Regions from separate parts of the Arthrobacter sp. K41 genome, predicted to be linked through region 1. Evidence: riboswitches for the same ligand, from Rfam matches in the RefSeq annotation. Region 1 holds a riboswitch; each other region holds the start of a gene.
The links. Region 1 has a riboswitch for S-adenosylmethionine ahead of metX (homoserine O-acetyltransferase MetX). Riboswitches for the same ligand answer to the same signal wherever they lie in the genome.
Positions count from the first base shown of each region.

Region 2: linked by a shared signal. The riboswitch ahead of AC5RTE_RS04090 (aminotransferase class V-fold PLP-dependent enzyme) and the one ahead of metX (homoserine O-acetyltransferase MetX) in region 1 are both predicted to bind S-adenosylmethionine.
Region 3: linked by a shared signal. The riboswitch ahead of AC5RTE_RS16505 (DUF1737 domain-containing protein) and the one ahead of metX (homoserine O-acetyltransferase MetX) in region 1 are both predicted to bind S-adenosylmethionine.

Region 1 covers NZ_JBNHEW010000003.1:171,250-174,493, forward strand. Annotated here, with positions in the region: gene AC5RTE_RS08450 (MFS transporter) at 1-756, opposite strand, end outside; gene metX (homoserine O-acetyltransferase MetX) at 935-2,050, opposite strand; SAM riboswitch class IV at 2,063-2,178, opposite strand; gene AC5RTE_RS08460 (bifunctional o-acetylhomoserine/o-acetylserine sulfhydrylase) at 2,281-3,244, opposite strand, start outside.
Region 2 covers NZ_JBNHEW010000001.1:862,593-865,836, forward strand. Annotated here, with positions in the region: gene rsgA (ribosome small subunit-dependent GTPase A) at 1-388, shown strand, start outside; gene hisN (histidinol-phosphatase) at 437-1,249, shown strand; SAM riboswitch class IV at 1,409-1,522, shown strand; gene AC5RTE_RS04090 (aminotransferase class V-fold PLP-dependent enzyme) at 1,559-2,995, shown strand; gene AC5RTE_RS04095 (class I SAM-dependent methyltransferase) at 3,111-3,244, shown strand, end outside.
Region 3 covers NZ_JBNHEW010000009.1:64,183-67,426, reverse strand. Annotated here, with positions in the region: gene opgC (OpgC domain-containing protein) at 1-1,423, opposite strand, end outside; SAM riboswitch class IV at 1,768-1,882, shown strand; gene AC5RTE_RS16505 (DUF1737 domain-containing protein) at 1,896-2,174, shown strand; gene AC5RTE_RS16500 (rhodanese-like domain-containing protein) at 2,171-2,581, shown strand; gene AC5RTE_RS16495 (O-succinylhomoserine sulfhydrylase) at 2,582-3,244, shown strand, end outside.

The sequences.
Region 1 (3,244 bases):
GCGGGGGTAGCGGCGAAAGACTTCGGCGACGCCGTAGCCCTTCTTCTCGACGGTGACTTCCTTGCGGGCTTCGATGAAGATCGGGGCGTCCTGGACCTTGGTGCGGATGTAGTAGCCGACGATCACGATCACGGCCGAGAGCCAGAAGGCGACGCGCCAGCCCCAGCCGAGGAATGCTTCCTGGGAAAGCGTGGCAGAAAGGGTGAACAGCACGCCGGTGGCCAGGAGGTTGCCGAGGGGAACGGCGGACTGCGGCCAGCTGGACCAGAACCCGCGGGACTTGTTCGGGCTGTGCTCGGCAACGAGCAGCACGGCGCCGCCCCACTCCCCGCCGACGGCGAAGCCCTGGACGAAGCGCAGGAACACCAGGAGGGCCGGGGCCCAGTAACCGATCTGGGCAAAGGTGGGCAGGCATCCCATGAGGAAGGTGGCCACGCCCACCAGGATGATGCTCAGCTGCAGCAACTGCTTGCGGCCGAACTTGTCCCCGAAGTGGCCGAAGACAATGCCGCCGATCGGGCGGGCCACGAAGCCTACGGCGTAAGTAACGAAGGCAGCGATGATGCCGTCGAGTTCCGTCCCTGAGTTGGGGAAGAACATTTTGCCGAACACCAGGGTGGCGGCCGAGGCATAAAGGAAAAACTCATACCACTCAACTACGGTGCCGGCCATGGAGGCCGTCACTACTTTCCTCAGGCCTGTGGATTTGACGTCGGTTTCCTCTGGCCGCCGTGCGGCGGAGTGTTCCGTACTCATGTGAACTCCTTCGGCGTCGTCTTCGACACCACTGGGACAGTCTGTAGCGGATGCGTGTGGTTTTGGTCACGAACCGCCGGGTCCCATCGAGTATGGTCCTCCCAAACGCGCAGCTCAACGCCGAATGATGCAGAGTGCATCTGCATTAATGCACACGGGCAGGCTTGTGGGGCCGGGGTTACTCCGAAAGATGGTCCCGCAGCTGGCTCCCCAGCTGGGCGATCTCCGTGAGGAATCCGTCGTGCCCGATGGGTGCCTCGATAAGGTGGACGTCCACCTCGCCGGGGAGGGCACGGGCCAGTTCCCATGACTGGGACGGGAAGTAGAGCCGGTCAGAGTCCACCGCCGCTACAAAGAACCGTGCAGTGCAAGCGGACAGGGTCTGGACGAGGGCTCCACGCCCCCTGCAGATGTCATGGCTCATGAGCGCTTCGGTGATGGCGATATAGCTGTTGGCGTCAAACCTCTGGACCAGTTTGCTGCCCTGGTGGTCCAGGTAGCTTTCCACCTGGTAGCGCCCGCGCGCTGCAAGCTGCTCGCCTTGAAACGGTGATTCGGGAGCCTGCGGCGCACGGCCGAACCTGCCGTCCAGCTCGACCGGAGAGCGGTACGTGATGTGGGCGATCCGCCGGGCGAGGGCCAGCCCCTCCTCGGGGGCGGTGCCGCCGTAGTAGTCGCCGCCGTTGAAGTTGGCGTCCTGCCGGATGGCGAGCGTCTGTGCCTGGGCGAAGGCGATCTGTTCTGCCGTGCTCGCGGCACCAATGGAGATCACGGCGCAGCGCTGCACCCGTTCCGGAAAGGTGACGGCCCATTCGAGGGCGCGGGCGCCGCCCATTGAGCCGCCCAACACGGCGTACCAGCTCCGGATTCCGAGCTGGTCTGCCAGCCGGGCTTCGGCCACGGTGCTGTCCCGCAGGGTCACCAGCGGAAAACGCGAACCCCATGGTTTTCCGTCCGGGGCAGGCGACGAGGGCCCGGTCGAGCCGTAGCAGCCGCCCACAATATTTACGGACACCACGAAGAAGCGGTTGGTATCCACTGGTGCGTCCGGCCCGGCGAGTTGTTCCCACCAACCGGGCTCCTCGGTGTCGCCCCGGGTCACGTGGGTGCTGCCGGTCAGTGCATGTTCGATCAGGACGGCGTTGCTGCCGTCCTCGTTCAGGGTGCCCCAGGTTTCGTAGGCCAGAACAACGTCCGGCAGGTCACCGCCGGCTTCGAGCTTCAGCCCGCCGATGGAGGCGTAGCGGACAATGCCGTGTTCGGGGACAGTTGTACGGGTGACGGTAACCGTCATGGCAAGACCTCTTCTACGCGCTTGCCCGCCGTCATATGACCGGCAGGCCAGGTCTTCACCCGGGGCACCCCGCCGCGGAAGGAGGGTTGCCGGCCAGCAAGCCGGGGCTGTCACTGGCACTCATGACCTGGTTCGAGTGTACGAAACAGCCCCTGCCTGCCGCCAAGAGTGTGACTGGTTGTGACTTCCCCGGCCCGTTGCTGCCCCCGGGCGCCCACCCTGCGGGAGGGCTAGGCTCCGGTGGCCTCCTTGGCCGCGCGGAAGCCGGCTTCGAGGTCGGCCAGGATGTCATCGATATGTTCGATCCCCACCGAAAGCCGCACCAGGCCGGGGTTCACGCCCGCCACCACCTGCTGCTCGGGCGACAGCTGGCTGTGGGTGGTCGACGCCGGATGGATCACCAGCGACCGGACGTCGCCGATGTTCGCCACGTGGGAGTGCAGCTCCAGCGCGTCTACAAATCGCTTGCCCGCCTTCGCGCCACCGGCAAGGTTGAACGACACGATGGCGCCGGTCCCCTTGGGGCCGTATTTGCGGCCCCGCTCGTACCAGGGGCTGGAGGGAAGCCCCGCATAGGCGACCGATTCGACGTCGTCACGCGCTTCCAGCCACTGGGCAACTTCCAGGGCGTTGGCAACATGCCGTTCCACCCGCAGACTCAGCGTCTCCAGACCCTGGGCGATGAGGAAGGCGTTGAAAGGCGACACCGCCGAGCCGAGGTCCCGCAGCAGCTGCACACGGGCCTTCAGGATGTAGGACAGGTTCGCGCCGAGGGCACCGTCTGCGCCGAGATCGCGGGCGTAGACAAGCCCGTTGTAGGTGGGGTCCGGGGTGTTGAAGCCCGGGAACCGGGCAGGGTCCTTGCCAAAGTCGAACTTTCCGGAGTCGACGATCACTCCTGCAATGGCGGAGCCATGGCCGCCGAGGTACTTGGTGGCTGAGTGCACCACAATGTCAGCACCCCATTCGAGCGGCCGGATCAGGTACGGGGTGGACAGGGTGTTGTCCACGATCAGTGGAACGCCGGCGTCGTGCGCCACCTGGGACACGCCTTCGATGTCCAGGACGTCCTGCCGCGGATTGGACACCACTTCGCCGAAGAAGAGCTTGGTGTTGGGCTGGACTGCCCCGCGCCACTGGTCCAGGTTGTCCGGATCTGCCACGAAGGTGACTGAAATCCCGAATTTCTTGAGT
Region 2 (3,244 bases), on a different contig from region 1:
GACCGGCGCGGAACGGGCTACCGGCGGCGTCAACGCCGTGACGGGGCGCGGGCGCCACACCTCGTCGTCGGCGCTGGCGTTGAGACTGGCAGACGCACCGGTAGGCAGCTGGATCATCGACACCCCCGGCATCCGTTCATTCGGCCTGGCCCACGTGGATCCGGACCGGATCCTGCGCTCCTTCCCGGACCTCTCCCCCGGCATCGAGGACTGCGAACGCGGTTGCAAGCACACCGCCACGGCGGTGAACTGCGGACTCGACGCTTGGGTGGGCGGCGGCCACGCCGGCGCCACGGGGGCAGCACGGCTCGCTTCGCTGCGGCGCCTGCTGGGCACCGACCCACGCCTGGAGGCGCAGGAGACCAAGGAACTGGGAAGCGTCAACTGACAAGGCCGACCTCCCAGCAGAACCCCGCACAGACGGTAGTTTGGAACCATGATCCAACCCGCTTCAAGCTACAACGATGACCTGCGCCTGGCCCACGTCCTGGCGGACTCCGTGGATGACCAGACCATGAGCCGCTTTAAGGCCCAGGACCTCCACGTGGAGACCAAGCCGGACCTGACGCCGGTCACCGACGCGGACAAGGCCGCAGAAGAAGCCATCCGCGGCCAGTTGTCCCGGTCCCGCCCGCGTGACGCCGTGCTCGGGGAAGAGTTCGGCAGCACCGGCCACGGGTCCCGCCGCTGGATCATCGACCCCATCGACGGCACCAAAAACTTCGTCCGCGGCGTCCCCGTGTGGGCAACCCTGATCGCACTGGTGGATGAAGGCGAGCCCGTCGTCGGAGTGGTGAGCGCACCGGCCCTGGGAAAGCGCTGGTGGGCGGCCAAGGGCATGGGCGCCTACATGGGACGGTCACTGGCGGCCGCCACCCGGCTCCGCGTCTCCAACGTCGCCAACCTGTCCGATGCTTCGCTGTCCTACTCGAGCCTGGGCGGCTGGAAGGAACGCGGCAGCCTGGACAATTTCCTGGGCCTTACCGAGGATGTCTGGCGGACCCGTGCGTACGGCGACTTCTGGTCCTACTGCATGGTGGCTGAAGGCTCGGTGGACATCGCCTGCGAACCCGAACTCAACTTGTACGACATGGCGGCACTTGTGCCGATCGTGGTCGAGGCGGGTGGCCGCTTCACCTCCCTGGAGGGTGAGGACGGGCCCTTTGGCGGCAACGCGCTGGCCACAAATTCCATCCTGCACTCCGAGGTTCTCCGCCGGCTGAACCCTGACCTTGACGATCTCCTCTAAGCGTCTGCATCGAACAATCAGCGGCGGGCGCCTCCCCAAGGAGGCGCCCGCCGTCGTTTTCTTCGGCCATAGCGGGACTTTTCAGTCGGTGCGTAACAAAACGCTTAACATTCCAGCCGGCTTCGAACCTTCCTGCTGCATGTCCTACGCTCTTAACCAGGTCACGAGTGCCAGCGCGAAACCCCGGTTTGCTGGCCGGCAACCCTCCAACCGCGGTGGGGTGCCCCGGGTGACGACCAGGCCGGTCCGGAACGGATGCGGCAAGCGCGGATTCCCGGTACTGGGAGTCCTTTCAGAGTGAGGTCTGCCGTGACTACTGCCACCGTCTCCCCCAACGCCGCCGCCCAGCCAGAATTTGTCCAGTCTGATGCTGCCGCCTTCGACGCCCGCCGGGCTGTTGCCGGGCGGCCGCTTTCCGCCGTCACCGGCGCCGAAATCCAGGCGCCGCTGATCTCCGGCGGGCACGTCCGGTACGCCAACCTCGACTACGGAGCCTCTGCTCCCGCCCTCTCCGTGGTCTCGGCCTACCTCAACGAGATCCTGCCGTTCTACGCCAGCGTCCATCGCGGAGCCGGCTACGCGTCCCAGATCAGCACGTCCGTTTATGAAAACGCCCGCAACATCGTGCGCGGATTCGTGGGCGGCCGTCCGGATGATTCGGTGATTTTTACCCGGAACACCACTGATTCGCTGAACCTGCTGGCTGGATGCCTGCCGGAAACGGATGGCCGGCCCGACGGCGACGTCCTGTACCTGGACATCGAGCACCACGCAAACCTGCTTCCGTGGCAGGGCGTCCCCCACCGCAGCATTGTCGCCGCCGACACCATCGCCGGGACCATCGAGTCGGTCCGCGCCGAACTGGAGCAGGGCGGCGTGAGCCTGCTTGCTGTCACCGGTGCCTCCAACGTCACCGGGGAAATCCTTCCCGTCCGGATCCTGGCCACTTTGGCCCACGAACACGGCGCACGGATTGTGGTGGATGCCGCCCAGCTGGCACCGCACCGCCGCATCAATATCGCAGCAGACGGCGTGGACTACCTCGCCTTCTCCGGCCACAAGCTCTACGCACCGTTCGGCGCGGGCGTGCTGGTGGGACGCACGGACTGGCTGGACGCCGGAACGCCGCATCTCGCAGGGGGAGGCGCCGTCAAGGAAGCAAGGCTCGACGGCGTCAGCTGGGCCACCGGCCCGGCCCGCCACGAGGGCGGCTCCCCCAACGTCCTGGGCGCAGCCACGCTGGCACGCGCCACACAGGTGATTGCCGGGCTTGACCAGGACCAGTGGCACGCCCACGAGTCCGCCATCCGCTCGTACCTGGTGGAAGGCCTGCAGAGGATCGACGGCGTAACCGTCCACACGATCTTCAAGGACACGAACCCGGACACGGACACCATCGGCGTGGTCAACTTCTCCGTGGAAGGCTACGACGCCGGACTGGTGGCCGCCTACCTGTCTGCTGAGCACGGTGTGGGCCTGCGCGACGGCCGCTTCTGCGCCCACCCGCTGCTGAAGCGTCTCGGCCTGCCCTCCGGTTCACTGCGCGCCAGCTTCGGCGTCGGCTCACGCCTTGAGGATGCCGAACGGCTCCTTGCCGGCATCGAGTCGCTGCGCCGCCACGGCCTTGGGTGGGACTACGTGGTGGACGCCGGGCGCTGGGTCCCCGCCAACGACACCCGCACCTACCCGCACTGGGCCCCCAACACGCCGGGAACCGCCGGCGCGGCCCCCTGCCTCGACGACTGAGCTCCCTGCCGGGAGCTCCTGTTGCTGCCCGCTGGTTCTGCCTTCTGGCCTTGCCGGCACGACGGGTACGGTAAATTCGAAGGATACCCAGGGCATCAGGCGAAGGAGGCCACACGTGGTACGGGGTGGCCCCAAACTTGATCACGGACGGCGACGGGAGCTCGGCCAGAGCTTCCAGGACGGTGGCCGGCATTACCAGCAGGTCCGCCCTGGCTACCCGGAAGAATCCGCGCAGTGGCTGGTGCCGCA
Region 3 (3,244 bases), on a different contig from region 1:
TCCCGAAGTCTTCCTTGACCCTTGGTCCGTACACCATGCCCACCACCAGGCCGGAGAAAAGGACAAAGAGCTCCGCCCCGGACACGAAGCCCACGGCCTCCTGGGTGAGCAACTGAAACAGCGACGTCATCCCCAGGTGGTTGACCACCACAAAGACGATGGCCAGTCCCCGCAGCAGGTCCACCCGGGAATCCCTGGAGGAGGAGTCGGCGTAAGCCCACGCTGTTGCCGCGTTCACGCGCCGGGGAACCTGCCATAGCGCCACGAGCAGAATGACCAGCGCCGCGGCAACAGTCCAGGAAGCAGGGCCTGAAAGGGTGTTGGCCCGCACGTGCCCGCTGCCTGCCACAACCTCCGTGACCGGCCCGGTGACCAGCGGGGAAGCCTGCAGCCTCTGCCGGGCTGCGTCTGCGATGGCAGGGTTCCCGGTGAGCAGCCAGTTGATGCCAGCCACACCCGTGTCCCTGGTGTTTGTGCGTTCATCCCACACCACCGCGGCGGTCCTGGTGAATTCGGTTGATCCTGCGGCGCCGAGGACCTGGTCCCACCAGGAGGCTTTGATCTCCATTTCGGTGGCGCCGCCGGACGCCGGGCTGTAGAAGGCGGACGTCTGCAGCAGGAACGGCTTATCTTTACCCTCCGAATACGTTGCGTAAAAGTTTTCGCTACCCGATGCAGTAAGCATTTCCTGAAGTTCGCCCTGCCGGGGAACGGTATTGACGGGCGCCCCGCCGGCCGTGTCGTCGTGGAATGCTGTCAGCCCCACCCAGTCCACCGCCTCGTCCCCCGGATAGTAAGGGCTATAGGCCGCGTCCGAGCCGTCCCACGCGCCGTCGCGGTTGGTATCGAGCAGGGCGAAACCTTCGCTTCCCGGCACCGGCGCATTCCGGTGCCGGTTGAAGGGGTAGTCCTTGCCCAGGTAGGGCTCCCACACCATGGCGGTACGGCCGCCGTCGAGATTGTTGAAGGCTGCGGCGACGGCCTGGAAGGCGGACCGGTAGGCGCTGGGCTGCTGGCCCCATTCCACCCAGCTGGCATTCATGTCGGGGGCAAAACGGATCAGCACGTGGCCTTTGAAGTTGCCTGTCAGATCGGCCACTTCGCCGGCGAATGCTGAAGCGGTGTCTGCAGTGATCTGGTCCAGCGGAACCGTGGGCTGCACCGTGAGCATTGCATGTGCGCCTTGTTCACCTGACTGTTCCAGGAAGCCCCGGATGTCATTTTTCTCCGAGGCGCGGAACGGGATGGCTATGTCGTGCCCGAGCAGGGCCGGTGAGGCACCCAGGCGGCCGGCGAAACCGGCAGCGGTGTCCTCGCCCCATTCCAGCACAGCGCCCAGCAGCGGCTTGCCGTCGCCCGGAAAGGTCTCTGCCGCACGGGCTGGTCCCGCCGGCAGCACTATCAGCAGGACTGCCATCAGCATCAAAACAAGGAAGGCGGCCGTGGCGCGGGTCAGGACCAGCAAGCCGTTGCGGGAAGTCCGGGCAGGCAGCGGGCTGTTGTGCCCGCGCTTGGGCGCGGCGGCTGATGACGTGCTGATGGGACCCCCGAAGCTGATACTCCAATGACGGGGCGGCCTGCCCCAAAAGAACTTTATCCGGCATCAATATGTGCAGCACGCCAGGTGCCTTGACGCCGGGGCGAGTCCCGCCGTCGTGCGTTACCGAAACTGGCGTGCCGGCCGCTCAGCGGGCAGGGCCGGTTCAGTTACGGAACATGACGACGACGGCGGTGCGGGCATGCCCGCCAAGTGTTACGTTTTTTGTGAGTAATGAGTACCGGTGCCAAGCCCTGACTAACCGGTCGGCAACCCTCCTTCCGCGGCGGGGTGCCTCAGGTGAATACTCGGCATATCGACCGAATCGTGTTGCAAGCGTGAGAGAAGGAGATCCGTCGTGTCTGACGCACCTGCCCCTGAAGAGAGACTTTCGTACCGGCTCGTCACCGGCCCGGACGACCGGACTTTCTGTGAACGGATTTCGGCCGCCCTGGCCGAGGGCTACGTGCTTCACGGCAGCCCGGCCGCCACCACCAACGACGGCCAGGTGATAGTGGCGCAGGCCCTGGTCCTTCCGGCAGCGATCGCCTCCGCTGATGCCGCCGTTGCCACCGCGGTGGATAACCTTGAGGCCGCCGGCGAGGACCTCGAGTTCGACGGCGAGGGCCACGCATGAGCTACGCGGGAGACCTGACGCCCCAGGAGGCGTGGGACAAACTGGAGCAGGGAGCCATCCTCGTGGATGTGCGGACCGAGGGCGAATGGGCCCACATCGGCATTCCTGACACCAAGGCCACCGACAATGATCCGCTGTTCATCCAGTGGACGTTTCCGGGCGGCATTCCCAACCCCGACTTCATCAGTTCCCTCACCCAGCAGGCGCCGGAAGACTCATCGACGGAGCTGATCTTCCTGTGCCGCTCGGGGCAGCGGTCCATCGCGGCTGCGATTGCTGCCACCCAGGCCGGTTTTACGTCCTACAACGTGCTGGAGGGCTTCGAGGGCGAGCCGGACCGCTACGGCGAACGCACCGTCAACGGCTGGAAGAACCGCGGCCTGCCCACCAACCTCGGAAAGAACTAAGTGACCTTCAACGAAGACGCCGCCGGCTGGAGCAGCAACACCCAGGCCGTGCGCGGCGGGCTGGACCGCACCAATTTCCAGGAAACCAGCGAGGCCGTGTTCCTGAATTCCGGGTTCGTGTACGAATCCGCAGCCGCTGCTGAACGGGCCTTCACCGGTGAGGACGAGCGCTTTGTGTACTCCCGCTACGGCAACCCGTCCGTGGCCACCTTCCAGGAACGGCTCCGCCTCCTCGAGGGAACCGAGGCATGCTTTGCGACGGCGTCGGGCATGTCCGCGGTCTTTACCGCTTTGGGTGCCCTGCTGGCTGCAGGTGACCGCGTCGTGGCCGCCCGGTCCCTGTTCGGTTCCTGCTTCGTCATCCTGAACGAGATCCTGCCGCGCTGGGGTGTCGAAACGGTTTTTGTGGACGGGCCTGACCTGGAGCAGTGGCGCTCTGCGTTGTCCGAGCCCACCACCGCTGTGTTTTTTGAATCCCCCTCCAACCCCATGCAGGAAATCGTGGACATCGCCGCGGTCAGTGAGCTGGCACATGCCGCAGGTGCCACTGTGGTGGTGGACAACGTTTTCGCCACTCCCCTGCTGCAGCGCTGCGGCCAGCTCGGCGCCGACGTGATTGTCTACTCCGGCACCAAGCACATCGACGGCCAGGGCCGGGTGCTG